DNA from 2 places in the Mesorhizobium sp. M0195 genome. Region 2 is predicted to be linked to the other one. Evidence: riboswitches for the same ligand, from Rfam matches in the RefSeq annotation. Region 2 holds a riboswitch; the other holds the start of a gene.
The links. A riboswitch is a leader RNA that binds a small molecule or an ion and turns the genes downstream of it on or off. The one in region 2 is predicted to bind cobalamin.

Region 1 (7,527 bases), on a different contig from region 2:
TGTTGAAAGCGCCGACGAATAAAACGTCGAACCGGAGTCCGTCTTTACAAATCGCTGCTCGAACGTTTTGAACATCAAATCCAGCCAAGGCTCAGGGTTGCCATAAATGATCCGATCTTCATCCATGGCGATTTACCGTTCGATCGTGCCGGTGCGGCGGATCTTCTTCTGCAGCAGAAGGATGCCGTAGAGCAGCGCTTCGGCGCTCGGCGGGCAGCCGGGCACGTAGATGTCGACCGGCACGATGCGGTCGCAGCCGCGCACCACCGAATAGGAATAATGATAATAGCCGCCGCCGTTGGCGCAGGAGCCCATCGAGATGACGTAGCGCGGCTCCGGCATCTGATCGTAGACCTTGCGCAGCGCCGGCGCCATCTTGTTGGTCAGCGTGCCGGCAACGATCATGATGTCGGACTGACGCGGAGACGCGCGCGGCGCGACACCGAACCTCTCGGAGTCATAGCGCGGCATCGAGGTATGGATCATCTCGACCGCGCAGCAGGCGAGACCGAAGGTCATGAACATCAGCGAGCCGCTGCGCGCCCAGGTGATCAGCGCCTCGGTCGAGGTGACGAGAAAGCCCTTGTCGGCGAGCTCGTTGTTGATCTCCAGGAAGAACGGATCGTCGGACCCCACCGGCCTGCCGGTGTTGGGGTCGATGAGGCCCTTGGGCTTCGGCGCGACGAGCGTGCCGGAACTGTCGTTCAATCCCATTCCAGCGCTCCTTTTTTCCATTCATAGGCAAAGCCGATGGTCAGCACCGCCAAAAACACCATCATCGACCAGAAGCCGAGCATGCCGATCTGGCTGAACGACACCGCCCAAGGAAACAGGAAGGCTACCTCCAGATCGAAGATGATGAACAGGATCGACACCAAGTAGAAGCGGATGTCGAACTTCATGCGCGCATCGTCGAACGAGTTGAAGCCGCATTCATAGGCCGAAAGCTTTTCCGGATCGGGGTTGCGGTAGGCCACCAGGAAGGGTGCGGCAAGCAGCGCCAGCCCGACCACCAGCGCCACGCCGATGAACAGGACGATGGGCAGGTACGAACCTAAAAGTGCGTTCATGCTGCAGTTTCCGTTGGCGGCCAATCCACTCTGATTACAGCACCGGACCCACTTGCGGAAGCGTGACAGTTTAACCACTGAACCGTTTTAAGGGGGCTCTATGCTGCAACGCGGCGAGGGTTAGCGCAGCGCTTTCGGCGAAGCAAGTCAAACCTTGTTCAAATCGCGGTACTGGGCGGCATATCCGGGAAAACTGGTCAGATCCGCTCCTGTTTGATTTCTTTCACTTTTCACTCCACTTTTCTCTCCTGACATGGATACCGCCAAAACCCTGCTAGCATGGCGCGGAATCACAGATTCTCTTCTCTGTCCGGCATCATCAGGATACCCGCATTGATGAAGGAAAAAATCTCACTTCGCATGGCCCGCCGCATCGCGCTGGCGGCACAGGGATTCAATGACCCCCGACCCGCCGGTACACCCGACCGCCGACATCTGGCCCGCGTGCTTGCCCGTACCGGCCTGCTGCAGATCGATTCCGTCAGCGCCGTGGTGCGCGCCCACTACATGCCGCTCTATTCGCGGCTTGGCCCCTACAAGCTGGCGCTGCTCGACGACGCCGCCATAACGCGCAAGCGCATGGTCTTTGAATATTGGGCGCACGAAGCCTCCTTCCTGCCGGTCGAGACCTATCCGCTGATGCGCTGGCGCATGCAGCGGGCCGAGCGCGGCGAGGAAATGTACAGCGGACTGGCCAAATGGGGCCGCGAGCACGCCGCCTATATCGAAGACATCTATCGCGAGGTCGCCGAACGAGGCCCGATCGCGGCGTCGGCTTTCGAAGGCCAGAAGGGTTCGGGCGGCTGGTGGGGCTGGAGCCATGCCAAGCACGCCTTCGAATGGCTGTTCTGGGCCGGCCGCATCACCACCGCGCATCGCCGCGGCTTCGAACGGTTCTACGATCTGCCGGAGCGCGTACTGCCGCCCGCGATACTCGCTCTACCGGTTCCCTGCCCCGAGGACGCCCACCGCGAATTGCTGCGCATCTCCGCCCGCGCCCATGGCGTCGCCACGGCAGGCGACCTGCGCGACTATTTCCGCCTCTCGCCCGCCGATATTAAGGGCCGCATCGAGGAGCTGGTCGAGGCTGGCGAGCTGTTGCCGGTGAGCGTCGACGGCTGGAGCAAAACAGCCTATCTCCATAAGAACGTCCGTTTGCCGCGCAGGATCGAGGCGCGCGCCTTGCTTGCGCCGTTCGATCCCGTGGTCTTCGAGCGGTCGCGCACCGAGCGATTGTTCGACTTCCACTACCGCATCGAGATCTACACGCCGGCCGAAAAGCGCCGGTATGGCTATTATGTGCTGCCGTTCCTGCTCGGCGACAGCATCGTCGGGCGCGTCGACCTCAGGGCCGACCGTCCGGCCGGCGTATTGCGCGTCCATGCCGCCTATGCGGAGCCCGGCGCCCCGCCACAAACCGCTGCCGAACTCTTCGAGGAATTGAAGCAGATGCAGGGCTGGCTCGGGCTTGAGCGCATCGCGGTGACGGCTGCCGGCGACCTTGGCCGGCCGCTCGCAGATATCGCCGCGTCATAGACGTGCGTTGACACGACTGCCTCCACAAGCCTAAATCCGTTTCAGACGGTCCCCTGCCCGCAACGGCAGGGGCCAAGAGGGAATGCGGTGCGAAATCTCGATTTCAAATCCGCGGCTGTCCCCGCAACTGTAAGCGACGAGCCAAGGCCGAAAACCACTGGGATATTCCCGGGAAGGCGGCACCAAGGCGATGACCCGCGAGCCAGGAGACCTGCCGTCTAGGACATAAGAATCCGATCGCCTGGCGGGTTTTCCGGGCAAGGAGCCTGATTTGGAACGCGACAGCAGTTTTTCGGCTGAGACAGCGGATTTATTGTCCGGCCCTGACGATTCCCCGGCCGGCGTTACCGTCATCGTCTGCTCTTCCTGCCGTGACGAGACCGGTTCGGACGCTCATCCCCGCGCCGGCGAACTGCTCGCCGAGGACACGCGCCGCGCCGCTTCCGGCGAAAACATCAAAATCCGCACCGTCGAATGCCTCGGCAATTGCAAGCGCCGGCTCAGCGCCGCCATGCTGCGCGACGGCTGCTGGAGTTACGTCTTCGGCGACCTGACCGCGACCAGCGGCGCCGATCTCGTGACCGGCGCAAAGCTGTTCGCCACCTCGACGGATGGGCTCATTCCGTGGCGCGGCCGTCCCGATTGCCTGAAGCGCGGTCTGGTTGCCCGCATCCCTCCCCTCGACCTTTTGAAGGACTTGATATGACCGCTGCCCCCCTTTCGCGCGTCCCCTGCACCGTCGTTACCGGATTTCTCGGCGCCGGCAAGACGACATTGATCCGCCATTTGCTCGAAAACGCCAAAGGCAAGCGGCTGGCCATCATCGTCAACGAGTTCGGCGACATCGGCATCGACGGCGAGATCCTGAAGGGCTGCGGCATCGACACCTGCCCCGAGGAAAACATTGTCGAGCTGGCCAATGGCTGCATCTGCTGCACTGTCGCCGACGATTTCGTCCCGGCACTCGACCAGATCCTGTCGCTGATGCCGAGGGTCGACCATATCCTGATCGAGACGTCCGGGCTGGCCCTGCCCAAGCCGCTGGTCCAGGCCTTCCAGTGGCCGTCGGTCAAGAGCCGGGTGACCGTCGATGGCGTTATCGCCGTCGTCGACGGACCGGCGCTGGCTGATGGGCGCGTCGCCAACGACATGGACGCCCTGCAGGCGCAGCGCGCGCAGGACGAGACGCTCGAACACGACGATCCGGTCGAGGAAGTATTCGAGGACCAGCTCGCTTGCGCCGACCTGATCATCCTCTCGAAGAGCGACCTGATGGACGCAGCCGGCTCGGCCCGTGCCAATGCCGTCATCGGCAAGCATGTTGCGCGGGCGGTGAAGATCGTGCCGACTTCGCAAGGCAAGGTCGATCCGTCGGTGCTGCTCGGCCTCGGCCTCGCCGTCGAGGACGACATAGAGAACCGCAAAACCCATCACGACGACGAGCTCGACCACGAACATGACGATTTTGACTCGTTCGTCATCGACATCGCGTCCGTGTCTAACCCGGACGAGCTCGCACAACGCGTCGCCACGGCGGCGGAGGAAGAAAACGTGTTGCGCGTCAAGGGCTTCGTCGAGGTTGGCGGCAAGCCGATGCGGCTCCTGCTGCAGGCCGTCGGCCCGCGCGTCAACCATTATTACGACCGGGCCTGGACCGCTGAAGACGATCGCCGCTCGCGCCTTGTCGTCATCGGTCTGAAAGGGCTGAACCGCCCGGCGATAGAGCGTATCCTCGCCGGCTGACCCCAGGTACAAGCCGCGATGCACATCCTCACCACCACATCCGCCTCGCTCGACGATCTCGCCGAGCCTGTCGATCTCAGGCAAACGCCTGCGGATGTCGTGGCCCTGTCCTTCACCGACAGCGACCTGGCCGGGCTGGCGGCGGCGTGGAAGGCGGATGCGGACCGCCTGCCCTCGATGCGGCTCGCCGCCTTGCGCGACCTGCGCCATCCGATGTCCGTCGACCTCTGGACCGAGAGCGTCGCCCGCCACGCCAAGGTCATTCTGGTCCGCATTCTCGGCGGCTACGAGTGGTGGCGCTATGGCTGCGACCAGCTCGCCGTTATCGCGCGAAATCGCGGTATCAAGCTGGCGCTCCTACCGGGCGAGAGCCACGACGAGGATTTGCGACTGATCGAAGGCTCGACGCTGCCGCGCGAGGATTTGGACGCCCTGCTTGGCTATTTTCGCGAGGGCGGGCCGGCAAATATGACGGCGCTGGTGCAGAGGCTGGCAAGTCTCGCTGGATCTGGTGCGGCGGTAGCCGAACCCGTTAGCGTGCCAAAGGCTGGATTTTACGAGCCGGGACTGGGGGTCGTAGAACGCGGCGTCCCCCTCCCCCTCGAGGGGAGGGTCCGGCCGCAGGCCGGGGATGGGGTCCTCTCCGAAGCGCGCCAACTCAAAGAGGCGTCGAGCACTGCCGCAATGACCCCACCCGGCCCTTCGGGCCACCCTCCCCTCGAGAGGGAGGGGGACGTCGTGCCAATCCTCTTCTACCGTTCGATGCTGCTCGCGGCCGACGTCGCGCCCATCGACGCGCTTTTCGAAGCGCTGAGCGCGCGCGGCATGGCTCCCGTGCCTATCTTCGTCTCCAGCCTCAAGGACCCGGCCTCACTCGCCTTTGTTGAAACCGCGCTTGCAACGCTGAAGCCTGCCGCCATCATCACCGCCACAGCTTTCGCCTCTGGGGCCGAGCCGGGCGTTGAAACCCTGTTCGACCGCGCCGGCGTGCCGGTGTTCCAGGTCATCGTCGCAACCACCCGCCGCGACATCTGGCAAACCAATCAGCGCGGCCTGGCGCCCGCCGACCTTGCCATGCATGTCGTCCTGCCCGAGCTCGACGGCCGCATCCTGGCCGGCGCCATTTCCTTCAAGGGCGAAAGCGAAACCGATCCCGCATTGGCCTTCCGCGCCTTCGCCAACCGGCCAGAGCCCGACCGCGTCGCGCAAGTGGCGAACCGTATCGAGGCATTCGTGCGCCTGCGGCGGACGCCGCGCGCGGAACGCAAGCTCGCCATCCTGATCCCCGACTATCCGAGCGCCCCCGGTCGCACCGGCTACGCCGTCGGCCTCGACGTGCCGTCCAGCGTGCTGGCAATGCTGCACGACCTGAGCGAACAGGGCTACGCCGTTGAAAGGATTCCGCAAACGCCAAGGGAGTTGTTGGATTTGCTGGAACGGGGCAATGGTGGGCTGAGACTGGACGATTATCTCGCTCTTTCTGCAGAGTTACCGACTGCGGCACTCGCTGCCGTGGAGGCGGCATGGGGTAAGGCGGAAGATGAGACAGGTTCGCGCGAGGCGCCCCCCTCTGTCCTACCGGACATCTCCCCCTCAAGTGGGGAGATTGGCCGTTTCGCCGACGGTTCTACCTTAATACCGTCGGTAGTTGGCGAAAGCAGAAGTCACGGAGCAATCTCCTCCCTTGAGGGGGAGATGTCCGGCAGGACAGAGGGGGGTGTTCAAGCGCCTGCTGTCGCCAAATTCCGCTTCCGCACGGCCACGTTCGGCAACATCACCGTGGCGCTCGCCCCCGATCGCGGGCGCTCGGTCGACCGCCGCGCCGACTATCACGACCCGACATTGCCGCCGCGCCATGCGCTGGTCGCCTTTGGCCTCTGGCTGCACCAGTCGCTCGGCATCCATGCAATTGTCCATGTCGGCGCCCACGGCACGCTGGAATGGCTGCCCGGCAAGACCGTTGCGCTCAGCGAAAACTGCTTTCCCGAAATCGTCACCGGCGCCCTGCCCGTCATTTATCCGTTCATCGTCTCCAACCCCGGCGAGGCAGCGCAGGCCAAGCGGCGCGTTGCCGCCGTCACGCTTGGCCATCTGCCGCCGCCGCTGACCGGCGCCGGGCTGGACGAAAACCAGCACAGGCTCGAACGACTGGTCGACGAATATGCCCAGGCCGACGGGCTCGACCGCCGCCGCCGCGACCGCCTGGCGAAGCTGATAGTCGAAACGGCGGAAAAGACCGGCCTCGCCTCAGAGGCTGGTGTCGCCAGGACCGACGCAGCCGACGAGGCTTTGCGCCGCATCGACGCCTGGCTCTGCGATCTCAAGGATTTCGCCATCAAGGACGGCCTGCACATTTACGGCCGCTCGCCGGAAGGCGAAGCTGATCCGGTACGGCGGCAAAGTGCGGCAGCTGAAAAAACCGCGCTGCTTGCCGCCCTCGACGGCCGCCACGTCGCTGCCGGTCCGGCCGGCGCGCCGGCGCGTGGCCGGAGCGATGTGCTGCCCACCGGCCGCAATTTGTTTACCGCCGACCCGCGCACCATGCCGACGCCGACCGCCTATGATCTGGGTAAGGCGGCAGCGGAAGAAGTCGTCCGCAACTACATGCAATCGCATGGCGACTGGCCGCGCTCGCTGGTCATCGACCTCTGGGGGTCGGCCTCGCTGCGCACCGGCGGCGAGGAGATCGCGCAAGGCCTGGCGCTGATGGGCTGCCGGCCGCAATGGGATTCAGCCACCGGCCGCATCACCGGCATCGAGGTGCTGCCGCCGGCAACGCTCGGCCGCCCGCGCGTCGACGTCACCTGGCGCATATCGGGCCTGTTCCGCGATATGTTCCCGACCCAGATCGCGCTGATCGACGCCGCGGCCAACGCCGTGGCGACCCGCGACGAGCACGATTCGGAAAACCCGCTGGCGGCCAGGACCCGCATCGACGGCAAGATCAGCCCGCGCATTTTCGGCACTTCGCCGGGCACTTACGGCGCCGGCGTCGAGGACATGTTGTCGAGCGGCGACTGGTCGGCGCGCGAAGAGATCGGCCGCGCCTATCTCGACGCCACTTCGCATGCCTATGGCGGCGCCGAGGGCGAAGGCATTTCGGCGCCTGGCGCGTTTGAGGGTCGCATCGCTGAGGCCGACCTTCTGGTTCATACCGGCGACGACCCCGGCCGCGACA
Region 2 (7,527 bases):
GGTTTCATAGACGCCGCCGAGGATCTGCTCGCGAAGAGCCTCGTAGATCTGGCGTGCACCCATCGCGTGCGTGCGACCTGCAGAACCGGCACTTGAAGACTGGACCATTTCATTCATCGCCAACTGGATATTTCACATTGGCCAGTTTGCCGTCAATCTTTCGGAAACCCAAGCAAGATCTTAGAGGCCGAATGACCCGCTCCTATCAATCGGAAACCGATGCTCTCACGCGGTCGCTCAACGACACCGGTCCCGGATTCGCCACTCGGGCGATCCATCATGGCTACGATCCCGCCGGCTTTTCCAATGCCGTTCAGCCGCCAGTCTTCTTGACCTCGACCTATGGATTCGAAAGCGTGGCAGCGAACGAGGCCGCCGCCGCGCTTGGCGGAAGGCTCTATGCGCGCGAATACAATCCGACGACGGAGATCCTCGAACAACGGCTCGCCAATCTGGAAGGAGCCGAGGCAGGTCTGGTCGTTGCCTCGGGGATGGCGGCTTTCGGCACACTGATCTTGTCGCTCCTGTCCCAAGGCGATGAACTCATCGTCCACAGGACACTTTATGCGAACACGCTTGCCATGGTCGAACAGGCGGTCCCCCGCTTCGGCATCAAGGTCGTCGCGGTCGACCTGTCCGATCCTCACAATCTCGATGCCGCGATCACCGAGCGGACCCGGCTTGTTTTCTTCGAGACGCCGGTGAATCCGCTGAGCCGCATCCTAGACATCGCTGCCATTGCCGAGCGCGCCCACGCGCGCGGTGTAAAGGTTGCAGTCGACAGCACCTTCGCCTCCCCCGCGCTCCAGCGGCCGCTCGAACATGGGGCCGACCTCGTGCTCCACTCGCTGACCAAATACATCAATGGGCACGGCGATGCCCTTGGCGGGGCGATTCTCGGCGACGCGCAAACGCTCCGCACGCTGCACGAAACGGGCCTGCGCTACATCACCGGCGCAGCGCTCTCGCCCATGTCAGCTTTCCTGATCCTGCGCGGTCTGAAGACGCTGACGCTGCGCATGGAACGCCACAGCGCCACTGCCCTTGCGGTGGCTCGGGCGCTCGAAGCGCACCCGGCGGTGGCATGGGTGAGTTATCCCTTCCTCGACTCGCACCCTGATCAGGTGACGGCGCGAAAACAGATGTCCAACGGATCGGGCATGTTGGCCTTTGGCCTCCACGCTGGATACGAAGGAGCGCGCCGGATGATGGACCGGCTCAACCTGATCACTCGCGCCGTCAGCCTCGGCGATGCCGACAGTCTCATCTATCACCCAGCAAGCCTGACCCGTGCCCGGCAGCCGATCCGCAAGGATGCGCATCTGGCCGATGGAGTGGGCGAGGACCTCATGCGTCTCTCGGTGGGTCTTGAAGACGCCGACGACCTAGTCGCGGACCTGCGGCGGGCTCTGGACGCCTTGTGATGACCTGTCGTCCGGCAGTCCTGCGCTGACGCACAAACCTGGAGCCTTGCCATGGCATTCCTGAGCGGTCTTTCCGCGTTTCCCATCACGCCCGCCGATCGTGACGGCCGCGTCGATACCGTTGCTCTGCGCAGGCTGATTGCTCGGCTTGGCGCCGCTCAGGTCGATTCCATCGGTCTTCTCGGCAGCACCGGCACATACATGTATCTGACGCGCGAGGAACGGCGGCGGGCGCTCGCCGAGACCTTGGACGAAATCGCCGGGCGAATGCCGGTCGTGGTGGGTGTGGGCGCGCTGCGCACCGATGAAGCCGTGGGGCTCGCGCAAGACGCCCAGGCCCTTGGAGCTGCTGCGGGTTTGCTTGCCGCCGCCTCCTACACCCCGCTCACTGATGACGAGGTGTTCGAACATTTCTCCACGGTGGCGCGCGAAAGTGGCCTTCCGATCGTCATCTACGACAATCCAGGAACGACGCATTTCCGTTTCACCCCAGCACTCGTCAGCCGCCTGGCAAAGGTGCGGGGGATCGTCGCTATCAAGAATCCGACAGACAAGGGCGATGCGATCAAGAGCCATCTGGCCGACCAGAGGCGCACTATGCCGGAAGGGTTCTCGATCGGCTACAGCGGCGACTGGAACGCCGCAGAGGCCATGATCGCCGGCGCCAACACATGGTACAGCGTCCTCGCCGGCATCCTGCCCGAGGTCTGCGTGAAGATCGTCACGGCGGCGCAACAGGGCGATCCGGCCGAAGCGCGACGGATCGATGCCACGCTTGCGCCGCTCTGGAGCCTCTTCAAGGAGTTCTCGAGCCTTCGCGTCGTCTATGCACTTGCCGATTTGCTCGACATTTGCCGTGCCGACCCCCCGCGTCCCATCCTGCCTCTGCCCTCAGCAGCGAAGCGCCAGATCGCCGCCGCGTTGGAACGCTTGCCATCGGATGTCAACCGGTGAACAGCGAACCCGGCGGCCAGTGAAGGAACCTGTCATGTATGTACCCGCGCATTTCGATGAACCGAGCCGAGAAGTCCTCTACGAACTGATCGAGAACAGTGCACTTGGCATGCTGATAACCCATGGCCGGAGCGGTCTCGACGCCAATCACATCCCCTTCGAACTCGACACGTCACAGGGAGAAAACGGTACCCTTTACTCCTGAGCGATTAATAGACGTGCCGAAGGAAAGTGCACATTCTCGCTCGAGTGACTTATTTCAAAGGATGTGATCGCGTTTTGGCACATTCACGGCCGACATGCGGCAGCCGGTCACTCACCAACAACCGGGAAACCCTCCGGCCTACACTTTCTACCGGAGCGCACGTGCTGCATCGACCATGTTCATGAGGGCAGGGCGGACCTCCTCCCATTTGCGTGTTTTGAGGCCACAGTCCGGGTTTACCCACAGTTGGGAATCCGACAGTCGCTCGCGGGCAAGCATGACGAGATCCGAAATCTCCCCGACTTCCGGGACACGTGGTGAGTGAATGTCGTAGACTCCGGGCCCGATTTCGTTCGGATATTTGGAGCTCGTGAAGGCGTCCAGCAGTTCCATTTTCGAGCGCGACGTCTCAATCGAAATGACATCCGCATCCATTTCAGCGATCGCGTCGATGATCTCGTTGAACTCCGAATAGCACATGTGGGTATGGATTTGAGTCGCGTCCTTTACACCCGTTGAAGCGATCCGGAAGCATTCGACAGCCCAGTCGAGATAGTCGTTCCAATCAGACTGGCGCAGTGGCAATCCTTCGCGAAACGCGGCCTCATCGATCTGGATCATCCTTGCGCCGGACCATTCGAGATCCGTCACTTCGTCGCGGATGGCGAGCGCGATCTGGCGGCATGCTTCGGAGCGCGGTACGTCGTCGCGAACAAAAGACCAGTTGAGAATGGTCACTGGGCCTGTGAGCATTCCCTTCACAGGGTTTTCCGTAAGCGACTGGGCGAATTGCCACCAGCGCAGCGTCATCGGATTGCGCCTCGATACGTCGCCGAAGATGATGGGGGGGCGCACGTAACGCGACCCATAGCTCTGCACCCAGGCATGCTGGGTGAAGGCGAAGCCGGACAGCTGCTCGCCGAAATACTGTACCATGTCGTTTCGTTCGAACTCACCGTGCACCAGCACGTCCAGCCCGATCTCTTCCTGCCAGCGAATTGCAGCCTCGATCTCCTTCTTCAGGAAGGTCTCGTAGTCGACATAGCTCAGCTGGCCCTTCGCATGAGCGGCCCGCGCCCTGCGTACCTGCGGCGTCTGCGGGAAGGACCCGATGGTCGTCGTCGGGAACGGCGGCAGCCCGAGCGTGCCGGCCTGGACTCTGGAGCGCTCGGCAAAAGCGCTCTCTCGTCGCTTCATGCTGTCGTCAATGCTGGCGATCCGTCCCTCAACAAGCGGGTCATGGATCTTCGTGGATGTCACGCGAGTGGCGGCAGCCTCGGCAGACGCTTTCAACGCGCCTGCCACCGCATCCCTGCCTTGGGACAGGGCCCGGGCAAGCAACACCAACTCGTCGGTCTTCTGGGCCGCGAAGGCGAGCCACGACCTGATGTCCGCGTCGAGTTCCGTCTCCATGCGGAGGTCGATCGGCACATGCAGCATCGAGCAAGAAGGCGCGATCTCGACGCGGTCCAAGGGCCAGCCGGCGACGATCGGTTTGATGCGGTCGAGAATGGCGGGCAGGTTCGCACGCCAGACGTTGCGGCCATCGATCAAGCCAAGCGAGAGCACCAGATCCTTCGGTGCGAGCCGACCCACCGTTTCCAGCTGCTCGGGAGCGCGCACGAGATCAATATGCAGCCCGGCCAGGGGCAGAGAAACCGCGGTTTCGAGATTGTCTCCCAGCGGCCCGAAATAGGTAGCCAGCATGATCTTCAACTCGGGCGCGGCTTTCGACAGCTGGCCATAGGCGAATTCGAACGCAGCTCGTTCGTTCGGGTTCAGATCGAGGACAAGCGCTGGCTCATCGATCTGCACCCAGTCGGCTCCAGACAGCTTCAGCCTCTGCAGGAGTTGCTCGTAGACGGGCAGCAGCCGCGGCAGGAGCGCGATGGGATCGAATCCTTCGGCAGGCGATTTCGCCAGCTTGAGGAAGGTGATCGGTCCAAGGATGACTGGGCGTGTGTGAACGCCGAGAGCTTTAGCCTCGATGAAGTAATCGACCGGTTTCGTCGACGAGAGGGCGAACGTCTGATCATCGTTGAGTTCCGGCACAATGTAGTGATAGTTGGTGTCAAACCACTTGGTCATTTCCATCGCGGTTACATCAGACCGATGAGCCGCCTGCTGGTGACCAGCGTGTCGACAATCCTCCGTCTGACCCTGGTTGCCCCGCCCCATTGCGAAGTAGATGTCAAGTGGAACCTCGCCGCTATTCCAGCCGTAACGGGATGGAACGGCGCCGACCATGGCTGCGGTGTCGAGCACATGGTCGTAGAGCGAGAAGTCGTTCGACGGGATTTTCGACACGCCGCGATCGTGCTGCTCCTCCCAGCTAGCGGCACGGAGCGCCTTCGCGGTCGTGAGAAGGTCGGCAGCGGACGATTTTCCGGACCAGTAGCTTTCAAGCGCGAATTTCAGTTCTCGCCGACGACCGAAGCGGGGCACGCCGAGCGTTGCTACAGGAATTTGCTGAGAGACAGTCATGCCAGACCCCGATGGTTGGGGCGTCGGTGCAAGGAAGGCGCTAGCAGGCCGGCACGAACGCCAGGCTGCAGCGGCCACCGAGACACCCCGCCCGTGGACGTAATTCGCCGTGGCAGGTCTCCTGGCTCGCGGGGTCATAGCCTCTACCCGTCTTCCCAAGGCTATTCGCCTCAGTGACATGAGTGGGGTTGGCTCGCCGCTAACAGTTGCGGGGGCAGCGCCGGCATCGCACCGGCTTCCCTCTTAGCTCCGCTGCGGCAGCGCCGTACGGAGAACCACGACGCGGGAGACAATTACAGCAGTTCGCTTCTTTGTCAAACGCCGCATAAAGAAATGTTTATGTCGTTATGTTAAATTTCCGTTGGCATGTTCCAAAGGTCGCCTCGAAAGCGAAAACTGTGGAAGCCTTGAGCGGCCGGTAAATCAAAGCAATGACGCACGGCGCCCTTGTCCAGGAGGATAGGAGTTCGTCGGCTGCCGGCAGCAAACATACCGGCAAGCGCCGTGGTGCTGCTTAGCGCATCATGCGAACCACCTCGGCGTCGAACTTCGGCTCCGAGGTTCCGACCGCTTCGTTGGTGATCTGCTCGCGACCGTATTCGGCTCAATGGCGAGGCTGTTGCCCATGTGGAAGCTGTTGGCCGTGATGCCCTCGGTGATATGACACAACGATTTCGGGGGGAGCACACCGAGGCCAGGCGCAGCGGCGTGTTGCGAAGTGATCGAGGCCAATGTCTCGAACTGCTTGTTCGCAGCCCACCGGCTCAAGGTAACCCGGCTCAAACCACCGGGCCAGCTCAAGTCCTGTCCAAATGAGGCCTGAGCGGCAAATCGTCGTGCACGCGCACGGTTTGGCGTTCGATCTTGTGATGCGTCTTGGGCGGACAATCGCCACGGTGCAGCGCGCAGAAGCGGTCCCCAATTGGGAAGCCGAGGGCGGTGAGGGCAAGCCAGCGCCACAGGCGGAAGGGGACTTGGACCTGTTTGCCCTGCTGGACCACAAGTTCGCGACACAGGGCCTCAAGGAGAAGACCAAGAGTGATTATGCGCGGGACCTCGCCAAATTCATCAAAAGCAGCGGGCAGTCAAAGTTCGGCGCCGATTGACATGGAGATAGCCATCGCGGCCGACCGCCCAGGCGGACCGCAAGCCGGAATACAACCGGGTGCAGGCGGCCAAGCTCGTCCACAAGATGGCGTCGGGCACACACCGGCGATGGGAGAGCGGACCGTGGAGTGCAGGAACTTCACGCCTATCCACGCTCCCGTGGACGTGTCCTGCGGCACATCGGCAGCGATATTGAGGAGGCAGTTGAGCTTCTGGTCGAGCACTCTTACCTGCCATTACCTACGCTTAACGTCATCTCGTACTGAAAACGCACCACGCAAGGTCGAGATGTAACATGCGCCCTTCGTGGATGGTTCTAAGCTTCCTCGGGCGCGGTCAATCTGTGATAACGGTCGCTTGGAACCTCCATCACCGCGACGCGATCAAGGTTGGCATATCGCGCTCGGTAGTAACCTTCTTCCTCCACTTCGGCGAAACTACACTGGGGAACGTCAAAGGTCGCAGCTTCCAATCCGAAGAAAGTCGTAGCGGTTTCTTCATCCAAGAAGTTCCACTCATCTTCTCCGTCGTCATATGTGACGCGAACATAGGAGGCCATGCGCGCGGCTTCCTGATCACCCATCTCTGCGATGATGGCATCGCATTCTTTCTTCAGCTTTCCTGAAACCTCACCCTTATCCCAGTCATCCAAAGCCCGATAGATTTCTGGATGATAATACTCTGGCATCTCCTCTACATCGTCACCGATAAGCTCAATGGTGCGGACATATTGCGGATTTATCAAGAGTATTTTGTTGTCAAGGCTCCAACAATACAGCCATGGCCTGCTTGTGTTATTTCTACGCAGATTATGAAGTTCCTTCAACTGACGTAAAATCGATTCACGCGCCTTTTCATCGATAGGATATTGGCGGCTGCCAACAGTCGTCTTGATTCTGAGCGTGCCGTATCGCGTTTCGGCATCGGCAATTGCAAACGGGCTCGTGCGCCACTCCTCGACATCAATCTTCCAGCCCAGCAGCTCCTCGACCGTGCATTTCAACGTGAGACAAAGGTCCTTGATCTGCTCGACGTTCAACTGCGTTTTGCCTGTTTCCCAACGGGCCACAGTCTGTTGCGTCGTTGCCATCTGCTCTGCCAAATCTTTTTGAGTCATGCCCAGTCGAACCCTAAGCTCTTTCATGTTCATAACTCACCTCGCGTGTTCAACACACGCATTGTGGATGAATTAATCTAACACGTCAAGCGTGTTCAAAAATCGCAGCATGTGTTTTTAGGGCGTCTTCGAGGCTCCGGCAGCCGTTCGTGACCACTTGCGCAAGACACAGGGCTGGTACACAGCACGAATGGGGCGATCAAAAATTACTGCTGCGATGCTCGTCATCAGCCAAG

Region 1: another riboswitch for cobalamin. It lies ahead of NKJ12_RS15535 (DUF1636 family protein); the one in region 2 lies ahead of metE (5-methyltetrahydropteroyltriglutamate--homocysteine S-methyltransferase).

Annotation. Positions count from the first base shown of each region.
Region 1 covers NZ_JAMYSV010000006.1:223,736-231,262, reverse strand. Annotated here, with positions in the region: gene NKJ12_RS15555 (hypothetical protein) at 1-126, opposite strand, end outside; gene NKJ12_RS15550 (NuoB/complex I 20 kDa subunit family protein) at 133-714, opposite strand; gene NKJ12_RS15545 (NADH-quinone oxidoreductase subunit A) at 705-1,070, opposite strand; gene NKJ12_RS15540 (winged helix-turn-helix domain-containing protein) at 1,407-2,606, shown strand; cobalamin riboswitch at 2,636-2,839, shown strand; gene NKJ12_RS15535 (DUF1636 family protein) at 2,878-3,312, shown strand; gene cobW (cobalamin biosynthesis protein CobW) at 3,309-4,349, shown strand; gene NKJ12_RS15525 (cobaltochelatase subunit CobN) at 4,368-7,527, shown strand, end outside.
Region 2 covers NZ_JAMYSV010000026.1:8,072-15,598, reverse strand. Annotated here, with positions in the region: gene pdxR (MocR-like pyridoxine biosynthesis transcription factor PdxR) at 1-117, opposite strand, end outside; gene NKJ12_RS28370 (trans-sulfuration enzyme family protein) at 192-1,424, shown strand; gene NKJ12_RS28365 (dihydrodipicolinate synthase family protein) at 1,476-2,378, shown strand; gene NKJ12_RS28360 (FMN-binding negative transcriptional regulator) at 2,413-2,583, shown strand; gene metE (5-methyltetrahydropteroyltriglutamate--homocysteine S-methyltransferase) at 2,731-5,067, opposite strand; cobalamin riboswitch at 5,162-5,362, opposite strand; gene NKJ12_RS28350 (hypothetical protein) at 5,919-6,173, shown strand; gene NKJ12_RS28345 (helix-turn-helix transcriptional regulator) at 6,491-7,324, opposite strand; gene NKJ12_RS28340 (MFS transporter) at 7,409-7,527, opposite strand, start outside.